DNA from 3 places in the Thalassospira sp. NFXS8 genome. Region 1 is predicted to be linked to each of the others. Evidence: predicted binding sites of a transcription regulator. Region 1 holds the regulator's gene; each other region holds the start of a gene.
The links. The regulator LexA, encoded in region 1, represses DNA repair genes until DNA is damaged. The targets are predictions, from matches to a motif close to ATGTTCTANTTTGGTTC.
Positions count from the first base shown of each region.

Region 2: a site for LexA is predicted at 2,899-2,915, ahead of J4E05_RS23065 (ImuA family protein). Genes of this name have one in related genera too.
Region 3: a site for LexA is predicted at 2,789-2,805, ahead of recA (recombinase RecA). Genes of this name have one in related genera too.

Region 1 is NZ_JAGEMF010000001.1:175,274-179,495, reverse strand. Features, by position in the region: gene trpD (anthranilate phosphoribosyltransferase) at 1-535, shown strand, start outside; gene trpC (indole-3-glycerol phosphate synthase TrpC) at 532-1,329, shown strand; gene moaC (cyclic pyranopterin monophosphate synthase MoaC) at 1,326-1,805, shown strand; gene lexA (transcriptional repressor LexA) at 1,989-2,702, shown strand; gene J4E05_RS00785 (ComEC/Rec2 family competence protein) at 2,765-4,222, opposite strand, start outside.
Region 2 is NZ_JAGEMF010000007.1:69,689-73,910, forward strand. Features, by position in the region: gene J4E05_RS23045 (LysR substrate-binding domain-containing protein) at 1-285, opposite strand, end outside; gene J4E05_RS23050 (aminotransferase class IV) at 444-1,391, shown strand; gene J4E05_RS23055 (RBBP9/YdeN family alpha/beta hydrolase) at 1,417-1,983, opposite strand; gene J4E05_RS23060 (Lrp/AsnC family transcriptional regulator) at 2,114-2,584, shown strand; gene J4E05_RS23065 (ImuA family protein) at 2,933-3,703, shown strand; gene J4E05_RS23070 (Y-family DNA polymerase) at 3,696-4,222, shown strand, end outside.
Region 3 is NZ_JAGEMF010000001.1:1,400,432-1,404,653, forward strand. Features, by position in the region: gene J4E05_RS06360 (DUF5610 domain-containing protein) at 1-133, shown strand, start outside; gene J4E05_RS06365 (superoxide dismutase family protein) at 643-1,161, shown strand; gene recA (recombinase RecA) at 1,543-2,616, opposite strand; gene nikR (nickel-responsive transcriptional regulator NikR) at 3,048-3,521, opposite strand; gene J4E05_RS06380 (DMT family transporter) at 3,911-4,222, opposite strand, start outside.

The sequences.
Region 1 (4,222 bases):
GCCAACCCGGGTGGAAATGGGGACCCGTACCATTTTTAACCTGCTAGGCCCCTTAGCCAACCCGGCCAAAACAAAACATCAGGTGATTGGCGTTTTCGCCCGGGACTGGGTAGAACCGATTGCCCATGTGCTGAACCGCCTGGGTTCGGAACATGCATGGGTGGTGCATGGCGATAGCGGGCTTGACGAAATTTCAGTCACCGGACCAACCTTTGTCGCCGAAGTCAAGGACGGCAAGGTTACAACTTTTGACATTGATCCGGCTGATTATGGCATCGCCCTTGCCTCGCTTGATGACCTTAAAGGTGGGGATGCCGAAACAAATGCTGCCGCCATTCGCAATTTACTGGCCGGGCAAAAAAATGCCTATCGCGACATTGTGCTGTTAAACGCGGCGGCAGCCCTTGTTGTGACCGGCAAAACCAAAGACCTTACCGATGGCATTGCACAGGCCCGCGCGGCAATTGACAACGGCAAGGCCGCGCAAACGCTGGAACTGCTTGTGAAAATCTCGAACGAAGGAAACGCGGCATGAGCGATGTTCTCGACCGTATCTGTAACGACAAACGCGATCACGTTGCCGCCTGTAAAGCTAAAATGCCGCTTTCCACGCTTGAAGCCGCTGCCGCCGCACAATCCGCGCCGCGCGGTTTTATTGCATCGCTCGAGGCATCAATTGCCGCAGGTCGTTATGGACTGATTGCCGAAATAAAAAAAGCATCCCCGTCAAAAGGCCTGATCCGCGAAGATTTTAATCCGCCCGCCCTTGCCCAGGCCTATCAGGCTGGCGGGGCAAGCTGCCTGTCTGTCCTAACCGATATTCCCTATTTTCAAGGGGACGATTCCTACCTGGTCGCAGCACGTGCTGCCGTCGACCTGCCTGTTCTGCGCAAGGATTTCATGATTGATCCCTATCAGGTTACCGAAGCCCGCGCGCTGGGCGCAGACTGCATTTTGCTGATCATGGCCGCCCTTGATGATATACAAGCAGCCGAGCTTGAAGACCAGTCCCATCAGTTGGGAATGGATGTTTTGATCGAGGTTCATAACGCACCGGAACTTGAACGCGCCCTTAACCTAAAATCAAAACTTATCGGCATAAACAACCGAAATTTAAAGACTTTGGAAGTATCCCTTACCACAACCGAACAACTGGCTGCGATGGTAGACAAGGACCGGTTACTGGTTGCCGAGAGCGGAATTTTCACCCCGGACGATCTGGCCCGCATGGGCAAAGTCGGGGCAAAATGCTTTCTTATTGGCGAAAGCCTGATGCGCCAGAATGATGTCAAACTTGCAACTCAAACCCTTTTGGCAAAACCGGCATGACGAACAAACTAACCCACTTTGACGATGGTGGTAATGCCGTGATGGTGGATGTTTCCGCAAAGGACGTAACAACCCGCACGGCAACGGCCAAAGGTCGCGTTACCATGCAACAGACAACTGCTGATCTGATTGCACGCCATGGCCATAAAAAGGGTGATGTCCTCGCCATTTCCCAGCTTGCCGGAATAATGGGGGCAAAACGCACCGCGGATCTTATTCCGCTGTGCCATCCCCTGCCCTTGGACTCGGTTTTAGTTACGCTAGCTTTGGCCGAACATGAAAGTGCTGTTGATATTACAGCAACCTGTAAAACATCGGGCCGCACAGGCGTTGAAATGGAGGCCCTGACAGCGGTTTCGATCACCGCCCTTACCGTTTTTGACATGTGCAAAGCCGTTGATAAAACCATGCAGCTCACCAATATTCGGGTGGTTTACAAAGAAGGTGGCAAATCAGGCACCTTTACCGCAGACTGATTGCCACCTTCCCCGGTAGCAAGCATTAGGCGCATTTGGCCCGGAAAAGTCATTTCGCTGCCTTTAACCACATAAAACGTGTGGAAAAGGTATGAGAGCACGTTAGATGCTTGACCCCAAACCGGAACCAAAGTAGAACATTAACGTATTCGATTTGTTCTTATTTGGGTTCGGGAAAACGCCATGCTGACGCGCAAGCAATATGAATTGCTGGTCTATATCGACAATCATCTTCGCGATCATGGTATCTCGCCATCATTCGACGAGATGAAAGAAGCGCTAAGCCTTAAATCCAAATCGGGCATTCATCGTTTGATCACCGGCCTTGAAGAACGCGGTTTTATCCGCCGGCTTGCACATCGCGCGCGCGCCCTTGAAGTTCTTCGCCTGCCCGACAATAACGAAGACGATGCACCCGCAACGGCCACCACAGCCCGTGTTACGCCAATAACATCGGCGCGCAAAACCACTCATCGGCCTGCCATGGTGCCATCGGCCTTTTCCGAAATACAGGAAAGTGTCTCTCTTCCGTTATTTGGCCGTATTGCTGCAGGCACGCCGATCGAAGCCCTGCGTGATCAAAGCACACATGTTCAGGTGCCTGCCGCCCTTTTGGGAACAGGCGAACATTATGCGCTTGAAGTTTCGGGTGACTCAATGATCGAAGCCGGCATTCTTGACGGTGATACTGTTCTGATTCAGCGCTGTGAACAGGCCAACGATGGTACCATTGTTGTCGCATTGGTTGATGACAGCGAAGCCACGCTTAAACGGTTTAAACGCGGTTTGGGGCAAATTCTGCTTGAGCCTGCCAATGCGCGTTACGAAACCCGTTCGTTAACACCGGACCGCGTACAAATTCAGGGCCGCCTTGTTGGTCTTTTACGCCAATATTAAGGGGTAATCTACCCGCGCAACCAGTTTACAGGCATGCCTTTTTCTCGCAAACGAACGGCAAGTTAACGTCCGCCAATGCTGATCCAGGGCCAATAACCGCTTGTGTCACGAACTGTTCTATACATTGCTGGCTCTCCTTTTACCGGTAAAAAGGCGGCCGCTCCACCTTGCCACCACAAAACATCATCATCAATAATCAAGGGTCGTGTTTTGCAGGCTCCTATCGGAAAATCCTGCTTCAGGACCACAATAATGTCTGCATGTCGGCAAATATAAAAAGGATCGTCAATTGTCTCGGCAATGACAATCCTTTGTCCATGTCGTTCAAACCAGCAAACGGATTCCCCACAGCGATCTGTTTGCATCACTGCCTTTGAAGGATTAATACCGAAGCGTGACATCCAGATACTGCGATGGAAGCTGCTGATTTTACCATTAAAAACAAGTGTGCCGTTCACAGGATTACGGATAACCCAGTCCTTTTGACTGCCCCCGACCAGAATATCTGGCTGGTATACAAAAAACATTGTGCCAATCGCCCCCAGCACCGGCACCATTGCCAATCCCCGGACCGGCCATTTACGCCAAATCACCCCCCAAAGCAAAGCCAGCAATATCGGGGCGACCACCATTGCCGAAGGCCGGGCCACATACCAAAGCCCCCAATCCTGCCCCGCAACCAGGCGGGCCAGATGGATCAAAATCTCCAGCGCCGGAGATAATATTGTTAGCGGCACCACCTCCAGCCCGAAGGGCATAAAAACTAGCGTCGCGACAATGCAGGGCATAATCCATAACGCCATCAGGGGGATCGCCACCAGATTTGCCAACACACCAAGCAACGAAACACGCCCGAAATGAAACCCGATAATCGGCGCCGTAATTGCAGTCACCATGACCCCGGTAATCAGCAGCAACCCAAAATACCGCCCTGCCCGCTCCCAGGCGGCCACATCCCTGCCTGTCGCCATCCATTTGGTCCCTGGCCCCTGATAAAAGGCAACCAGCACTGTAACGGCCGCAAATGACAACTGAAAGCTGGCCCCCAAGACCGCATCAGGCCGCACAACCATAACCACCAGCGCCGCAATTGCCACCAGACGAAGCGATATGGCGCGCCGGTCCACAAGTACGGCAAATAAAACAATTGCCGTCATCACAAAGGCGCGCTGGGTGGGCACCGTTGCCCCGGACAAAAGCAAATAAAGCGCCCCAACCATAAAACCGGCCACTGCAGACCATTTTTTGATCGGATATCGCAAGGCGATAGCGGGGATCATAGACAGCACCAGCCGGGAAACGAAAAACACGACCCCGCATAAAAGACCCATATGCAGGCCTGAAATCGCCAGCAAATGCGCCAGCCCCGATTTCCGCAAGTCTTCCGCCAGTTCCGGCGGCACGCCGCCGCGTTCCCCTACCAGAATGGCATTAGCCAACCCCGCTTGAAGTTCGGGCAGAGTCTCATTAATACGCGCCATGATGGCCAGGCGTAGCCGTCCTGTAGCTTCTAACAGACT
Region 2 (4,222 bases), on a different contig from region 1:
TCGCAAATCGCCCACCGCCTGAATAATCTTGGCAAATCCGTCGCTTAAATCAGGCGATAATCTTTCACCGCTTTCTGTCAATTCCAGCCCCGGCCCCGCCCGGCGTAATAGTTCCAGCCCCAGAATATCTTCTAGAATGCGTACTTGATGGCTTACCGCCGACGGCGTCACACCCAGTTCAGACGACGCATCCTTGATCGACAAATGTCGGGCTGCGGCCTCAAACGCGCGCAGGGCATTTAACGGTACGTTTAGGCGCATCGGGTTTTGGGAAAGATCCGTCATTTCTGCTCTGGCCCCTGACTGTCATCTGACAATTGTTACAGCGGTTTGACGTAATGGCAATGTGATGAATCCTCAAACCGGGCTGAGAACAGCTCACTGGTTTTACGATTTGTTTTGCCCTCAACTTTAATTCCGTTTTCAACACTGGCAGAACAGTTATGACCCACACCGATTTTGGTACCCGCGACGGCTTTATCTGGATAGACGGCACACTCGTGCCATGGGAAAAAGCCGAATGCCACATATTAAGCCATAGCCTGCACATGTCAGGGGCCGTGTTTGAAGGAATGCGCGCCTATAATTCACATGTTTTTCTGGGTCAGGCCCACCTTGAAAGACTGGGAAAATCTGCCGAACTGGTTGGCTATAACCTTCCATGGACCGTCACTGAACTGACCCGCGCAATCGAAGCCGTTATCTGGGCCAATGGCCTTGATGATTGTTATATTCGCCCTGTCGCATGGCGGGGATCGCAAAGTGTGTCAGTCGCCGCCCCCAACGCCCACATTCATGTTGCCATTGCCGCCTGGGACTGGCCCACCCCGGCCAGGCTGGGCACAGCAACAACAGGCATTCGGCTGGTGCTGGCTGACTGGCGCCGACCAGCCCCCAATACGGCTCCGACGGCGTCAAAATGTTCGGGCATGTATATGATCGGCACATTGGCACGGCATATGGCGCAAAATGGCAGCTTTGACGATGCCCTGATGCTCGACAGCTACGATAACATTGCCGAAACCACCGCAACCAACATTGTTCTGATCAAGGATAACCGGCTTATTTCCCCCTTACCTATCTGTTTTCTCGACAGTATTACCAAACACCATGTTTTTGCCCTGGCACAGGATATGAAACTGACAAGCAGCCAGCAAACCGTCACCCTTGATATGCTGGCGGACGCCGACGAGGTTTTTGTCGTCGGGACCTCGGTTGAAATTCTGCCGGTTATCGAACTTGCCACACGCAACCATGTTTATCACTGGCCAGTGGGTGCCCTGACCAAGCGGTTGATAGCGGCATTTGCCAAATCCGTACGGGTGAACACAAACCGTAATACCCTGCCAGCCGGACATAACAATGCCAAAGTCACCGCCCCCAGCCCATGATGCACCGGGTAAACAGGCATATCATTTAATCGCCCAACCCGGTGCCAAAGGCTGCCAACAAAGCCTGCCCTTGGGGCCAGTCCCCGATATTGCTGGCTTCGTTGATATGGCCCAACGCCCCCGCCATCACCAAACCCGCCTGCCAGTTCCGGGCGCAGCGGGCCATGTATTCCGGGTGGGCATAAGGGTCATTTTCGCTACCGACCAGCAAGGTTGGAAACAATAATTCGTGCTGTGGCACCGACGCAAAACCAGCCGCCTCAACGGGGAATTGTGCACTCGCCGGGTTGGGTGGCGCCACCATAAACACTCCCTTAATTGCCCGCAGGGCAGTGTTTTGCTGCCGGGCAGCCCAATGAACGACCAAAAGACACGAAAGACTGTGCGCCACCAGAACCGGCGGTGTCGGAATTTGCGCCAAGGCCGCATCCAGTGCCATAATCCAGTCTTCCAGGTCTGGATGATCCCAATCTGCGGGCATCATTCGCAAAAAGGGGCGCGCAGATACCCGCCATTGGTCTTCCCACAGGCTTTGCCAATGCTTCGGGCCAGAACCGCCAATACCGGGCAAAATAACCACAGGTGACTTCATAACCGTTCCCCTGAAAATTAAAGGTCAGGCTTCCGATTATAATCAATCGCCTAAAAACCAACATGGCAACTCATCGGCTGTGTTACGTTATTTCCGATGATTCATCGCTTTTTACGGCAGGATTGGTTAAATGGCACATACAGATTTTGACCGGCTTGATATCGCCATCATCGAAGCCTTGCAGGAAAATGCCCGCACCCCGCTTGCAGAACTGGGACGGCAAATCGGGCTATCGCAACCAGCCATGTCCGAACGGGTAAAAAGGCTGGAAGAACGTGGCATTATACAAGGATATGGCGCGCGCATTAACCCGGCAGCCCTTGGGTTCGGATTAATGGCAATAATCCGGTTAAAAACCACCCATGAACATATCCAACACTGCCTGCAGCACTTTGCCAATATGCCCCATATCATCGAGGTTCACCGGCTTACCGGGGAAGATTGCTTTTTGTTAAAAGTATTGGTCCCCACACCGGGCGACCTTGAAACCATTGTCGATCGCATCGCGCGACATGGGGCCGTTACCACGTCGCTTGTTTTACGATCCGAACCTGCCAAACCAATTGGACGGACCTTGTTACAACATCCCCGTTCCGGCTAACTCTGGCGATTCAACGCAATCGGCACCACCTGGTCCGGCATTTAAGGCCAAAACCCGTTGATCAAAACCGATCAACAAGCCCCTCAATCGGTGGGCAGGCTCGACGAAGCCCTTGCCTTTCGCGGCACCGGCCGCGCGGCGGCATCGCGCCGATCCAATTGTCCATGAGTTCTTCTCATCGACAATTGATAAACATCACATCGTGAAACCGGAATGATCTGTGTAAGTGACGGGACTATATATCAAAAAATGAAACCGGTCCGATGCCAAACGGTTTGATCTTGACTCTGACACCTGCCTGCCCACATAAATAAGAACAAAATAGGAACAAATAGCGGGCGTCATTTTATGGCCAGCAAATTGCAACAGGCACGCGCCGCCCTTATGCAGGCGGAAAACCAATGGCAAGGCCGTGCCGCCAGCGTAAATAGCGGCCGAGAACACCTTATCACCCGGGCGTTTGGCGATATTGACCTGAAACCGTATTTTGCTGCTGGTGGCTTAATGCCAACCGGCCTGCACGAGATCATGACCGAGCATGATGACAGCGCAACATCGGCGCTGGCCTGGTATGTGGCCGGGTTGCAGGCCACCGCGTCGCCACAGGCACAGATGCCAACAGTTTTATGGGTGCGCCAGCGCAAAGCCCTGGATCAGGGCAAGCTTTACCCGCCCGCTCTGTTTGCCAGCCCGGCCCGCCATAACCTGGTGATGATGACAATTAACCAACAACAAACGGCACTTTGGGCCTGCGAGGAAGCCGCCAAATCGGGCCAAATCGCAACGATCATCCTTGAAACCACCGATTATGATTTAACCGCCGCACGACGCCTGCAACTGGCATGCGAGGCAGGCAATACGCGCTTGATTGTTTTGCGTCACCACCGGGCCGGGCAAAATATTGCCCCGTCCCCGGCATGGTCGCGCTGGCAGATAAAACCACAAGGGACCTATCGAAAACTCAGCCTGATCGGGGGACGCGGGGTTCGACCGGCAAGCTGGAAAGTGACTATCGATGAAGCAACGCTTTTTGTATCTGTGGCTGACACATTGGAAAACCGACTGTCACCGGGCTGCTGCCACACAACATCGGCCCATAAACAGCCCGTTCATGCGTGACAGCATTGCGAGCGGAACGTCATCCGACACTGATCAAACGTCGCAACCTGCCACAACACCCTTTATCGTCACGCGTAGCGACCATAAAGGTGTGCTTACCTGTGGTTTGTCGCAAGGGGCGCGCAGGGCCGGACTTCAACCCGGCATGCGCCTTGCCGAAGCGCGCAGCATTATGCCCGATCTGCTCAATATCAACGAAGATCCGGGCCTTTATGCCCGCAATCAAACCCGGCTGATCAAGCATCTGGACCGCTATAGCCCGTGGATTGCCCCGGACCGGGTTTTAATGCGCGATAATCTTGCCGGGGAAGGCGGTTTCTGGCTGGAAATGACGGGCGGCTGCCATTTGTTTGGCGGTGAAGAAACCCTGATCAAACAAGCCCAACACGACCTCACCACACTGGGATTTTCCTGCAAAGCGGGCATGGCCGATAGTGCCGGTGCCGCATGGGCCTGTGCACGCTTTCATGCCGGTGACCGCATTTTATCCTTACCTGCCCACCATAATACCGCGCGCGG
Region 3 (4,222 bases), 1.2 Mb from region 1:
GGCGGCGAAACCTGAGGGTGACGAGCAGATCGTTCAGACCCAGATTACACAAACCGCACAGGCCAGCCAGTATTCGGCACAGGCCGCCGTGGCGCAAGACCGTAATAGACCACAATTTGGCACTTATGCCTGATGTTGCGGCCTGAACGGGCCCGAAAACCGGCATTTGAAAACTGTTGGCTGTTTAATTCAAAAAAAGATAGCTGCCGCTATTGAAAAACGCCACCGGCCGCCAATATCGGAAAAACAGCATAAGACCGAGCAAGCAGCAAGAAGTAACCGGCCTGACACTCCCCCGTCAGGCCGGTCTTTTTATGTGCCAATCACGGGTGCCACGATACGCCTGCGCGGCATAAACCGGGCTCGACCATCACGGATCATTCATAACGATTGTTTTTTGCCCCGGCAGGCGGCAGGCGGCAGGCGGCAGGCGGCAGGCGGCAGGCGGCAGGCGGCAGGCGGCAGGCGGCAGGCGCACTTAAGACGGGCCGTAATCAACAACAAGGATAACTTCACCGATAACCAAAATCACCTTTAAACCTTTAAGGGTGTGTGCTGCGCACAAAACAATCTTGTGTTCGGCGGGAACAAAGGAAGTGCTGCACAGTTCAATAAGTTAACAAATCAATAAGGAGAACACCGATGCGAGCCATCATCGTCCCCCTGGTCGCCCTTGTGGCGGGCGCCGTTTCACTGGTCGCCTTTCCTGCCTTTGCCGAAACCACCGCCACCGCAACCTTTCACAATGCCGAAGGCACCAATATTGGAACCGCTGATTTAACCGAAACCGGTGGCGGCGTTGTGATAAAGGCCGCAGTCACGGGCCTGCCATCAGATCAGTGGGTTGCCTTTCATATCCACGAAAATGGAAAATGCGATACTGCCAGCAATTTTAAAACAGCAGGCGGGCATTTTAACCCGACCCATAAATCACATGGCTTTCTGGTAAAAGACGGTTCCCATGCGGGCGATATGCCCAATCAATATGTTAATGACCAGGGGAAGATGTTCAGCCAGGTGATTAACACCAATGTGACACTTGATGACAAAGAAAATGGCGTGCGCGGCAAGGCCATCGTTATCCATGCCGGCGCAGATGATTATATGACCCAGCCATCCGGTGCAGCTGGTGAACGTCTTGCCTGCGCGATCATCAAATAAGCAAGGATCGTTAATTTTATGGGCTGGCAGGAACAGTACCTGGCAGCACCCGTAATTAAACCGACCACAACCGTTCCACGACAAGACGGGGGTGTTTTCCCCCGCGCCCTGATCAAAGGCAAATCGGCCTATTGCGGGAATAGCGGTGTAATCAGCACAACATCATCACGACGTGCGGATTATTATACCCGCCCGATGCCCCTCCCCCGATGGAACGTCCATCCCCGGAGCCGGACCGGTACAGCCCCTCCGATTGCGCGACAGCAAATCCGTTTTGCCAGGATAAAGCAAATACACATCGCCATAACCTGCCCCGGCCCGTACAAAAAAACGGGCACCTTTTGGGGTACCCGTTTTTAGGAAAATCAAAACGCCGAAAACTTAATCGTCGTTGCTAACGTCGTCGTCGCTCATATTGGTCATGCTTTCGGCGATCAGGCCGGCACTTTCACGAATGGCGCGTTCAATTTCGTTGGTCATTTCCGGGTTGTCGCGCAGGAAGTTTTTGGCATTTTCACGCCCCTGACCAACCCGGGTGGAATTATAGGAAAACCACGAGCCCGATTTTTCCACGATCCCGGCCTTAACGCCCAGATCAAGAATTTCGCCCATTTTGGAAACGCCTTCGCCATACATAATGTCAAACTCGACCTGTTTGAACGGCGCGGCCATTTTGTTTTTAACAACCTTGACCCGTGTCTGGTTGCCGACAACTTCGTCACGGTCCTTGATCTGGCCAATGCGGCGAATATCCAAACGGACAGAAGCATAAAACTTAAGCGCGTTACCACCGGTCGTGGTTTCCGGGCTACCGAACATCACGCCAATTTTCATGCGGATCTGGTTAATAAAGATAACCATGCAGTTGGACCGCGAAACCGAGCTGGTCAGTTTACGCAAAGCCTGGCTCATCAAACGGGCCTGAAGGCCGACATGGGTATCGCCCATTTCACCTTCAAGTTCGGCGCGCGGGACAAGGGCAGCAACAGAGTCAACCACCAGCACATCAATCGCACCGGAACGCACCAGCGTGTCGGAAATTTCCAGAGCCTGTTCACCGGCATCGGGCTGCGAAATCAGCAATTCATCGACATTAACGCCAAGTTTGCGGGCATATCCCGGGTCGAGCGCATGTTCGGCATCGACAAACGCACAGGTGCCACCCGCTTTTTGGGCTTCGGCAATCACATGCAGGGCCAGCGTTGTTTTACCCGAACTTTCCGGGCCATAAATTTCAATAATACGGCCTTTGGGCAAACCACCAATGCCAAGCGCAATATCAAGTCCCAGCGAACCCGTTGAAATGGCCGAAATATCAATAACACTGCCGCGCTGCCCCAGCTTCATGATCGAGCCTTTACCAAAGGCGCGTTCGATCTGCCCTAGGGCGGCTTCAAGTGCTTTTTGCTTATCCATAGTATCCTTATCCACCAATTGCAGCGCGGTTTGAATCATCGCTCGAACTCTCTTATTCCACAGGGCCGGGTCAGATGCAACGCAGGCGGTTCCCCGGTCCGAAATGCGGAACGCCACCGCTGGGTACCCTGCACAAAAGAACGGAACATATCCCGGTCCTTCCACGCAGAGGCGTTGAGAACATAATGCGAACACTGTCATATATTTTTCGATGTTGCAAGTTTGTTCTCATTCCACCGGTCGAAATTTGTCAGGCCCTATCCCCCGCAAGCGACAAAAGTTTTTCCCGCTAAAAAACAAAGGCAGCATATCCCAGCTTATGGCAAACCCGTTGCCTGCCCCCATCAGCGCGCCATCGGCAGGTTGGTGGGCAAACCGCCCCTGCCAGTCACCTCGCCCGCCGTATGGCTGCGTGATCAGGCCGGTCGCGATATGCCGGTTTGGGCAAAACCGGTATTCAGCGCCAAATATCAGGTCGTGATTTTCAGATGTTCGTGTTTATGCGTATGGCCATCTTCGCCGTGGCGATGGGCTTCAATATGCAATTCACCGGGAACGGTATAAAGGCTGCCGTGGCGGACACCGGGCTGGGCCAAAATCTGGTCAGCAAATTTGCGAATGTCGGACAGCTTGCCTTTTAATGTCACGATTTCAAGGCAAGTATCATGATCGATATGAAAATGGACAGTTGAAACCGTCAGATCATGATGTTCATGCTGGGCAGACATCAACCGGCTGGCCAGCATACGTTCTTCATGGTCATAAACATAGTTCAGCACGGCAATGCCACTGCCATTTTTATCGTCGGCCAATTGTTCCTGCTGCAGCTTTTCGCGGATCAGGTCGCGAAACCCTTCGGAGCGGTTGGTATAGCCGCGCCCGTCAAGAAATTCGTCGAAGGCCGACATCAAATCGTCCTCGATGGAAACGGTCACGCGCGTCATTCCATAATCCTTTCCTTAATCATCGGGCATATGTACCTGGCAGATATAACACCTGACCAACGTTTATGACTGCCAATTTCACAAAGGATGACCGATGTTTCAATCAAACTTCACAACGCTGCTGCGCGCCCTCGCCTGTCACCCCGGCACAGGACAGGTCCATACAATAACATTCCTTATGCAATCCTGACAAATTCAAACAATTACAATAGTTTGAATGACAGCCATAAAATTACCTCATATGACTTGCGGGCATGAACGGGCGTGACTTCCCTGTCCTTATCCGCCCCGCTTCATGCATTTGCTCGTGTCCCACAGATATATTATCTGTATTTAACTAACAGCCTGCTCCGTCGGAGTATGGCTGTTTTTTTTTGCATAATGGCATGTCACGACAAAAACAGAATGGCGACCCCGGCAAAGGCCATACATGTTCCCAATGCCGCCTGCCAGCCAACCGGTTTGCGCAGCACGACACCTTCATAAATAATCAGCAAAACCGGTGGCGTTGCCATCAGGGTGCTGGCAATACCGACATTGGCATTTTGCACCGCCAGCATCGATAGCCACACCCCCATGGCCGGGCCAACAAATGCCCCCAACATTAACCAGCCGCGCACGTCGGGTGCCGTGCAGGACACCAAAGTGCGGCGTATCCGCCCGCTCAAGGCGGCAATACCCCACATAATAACCACCGCCAC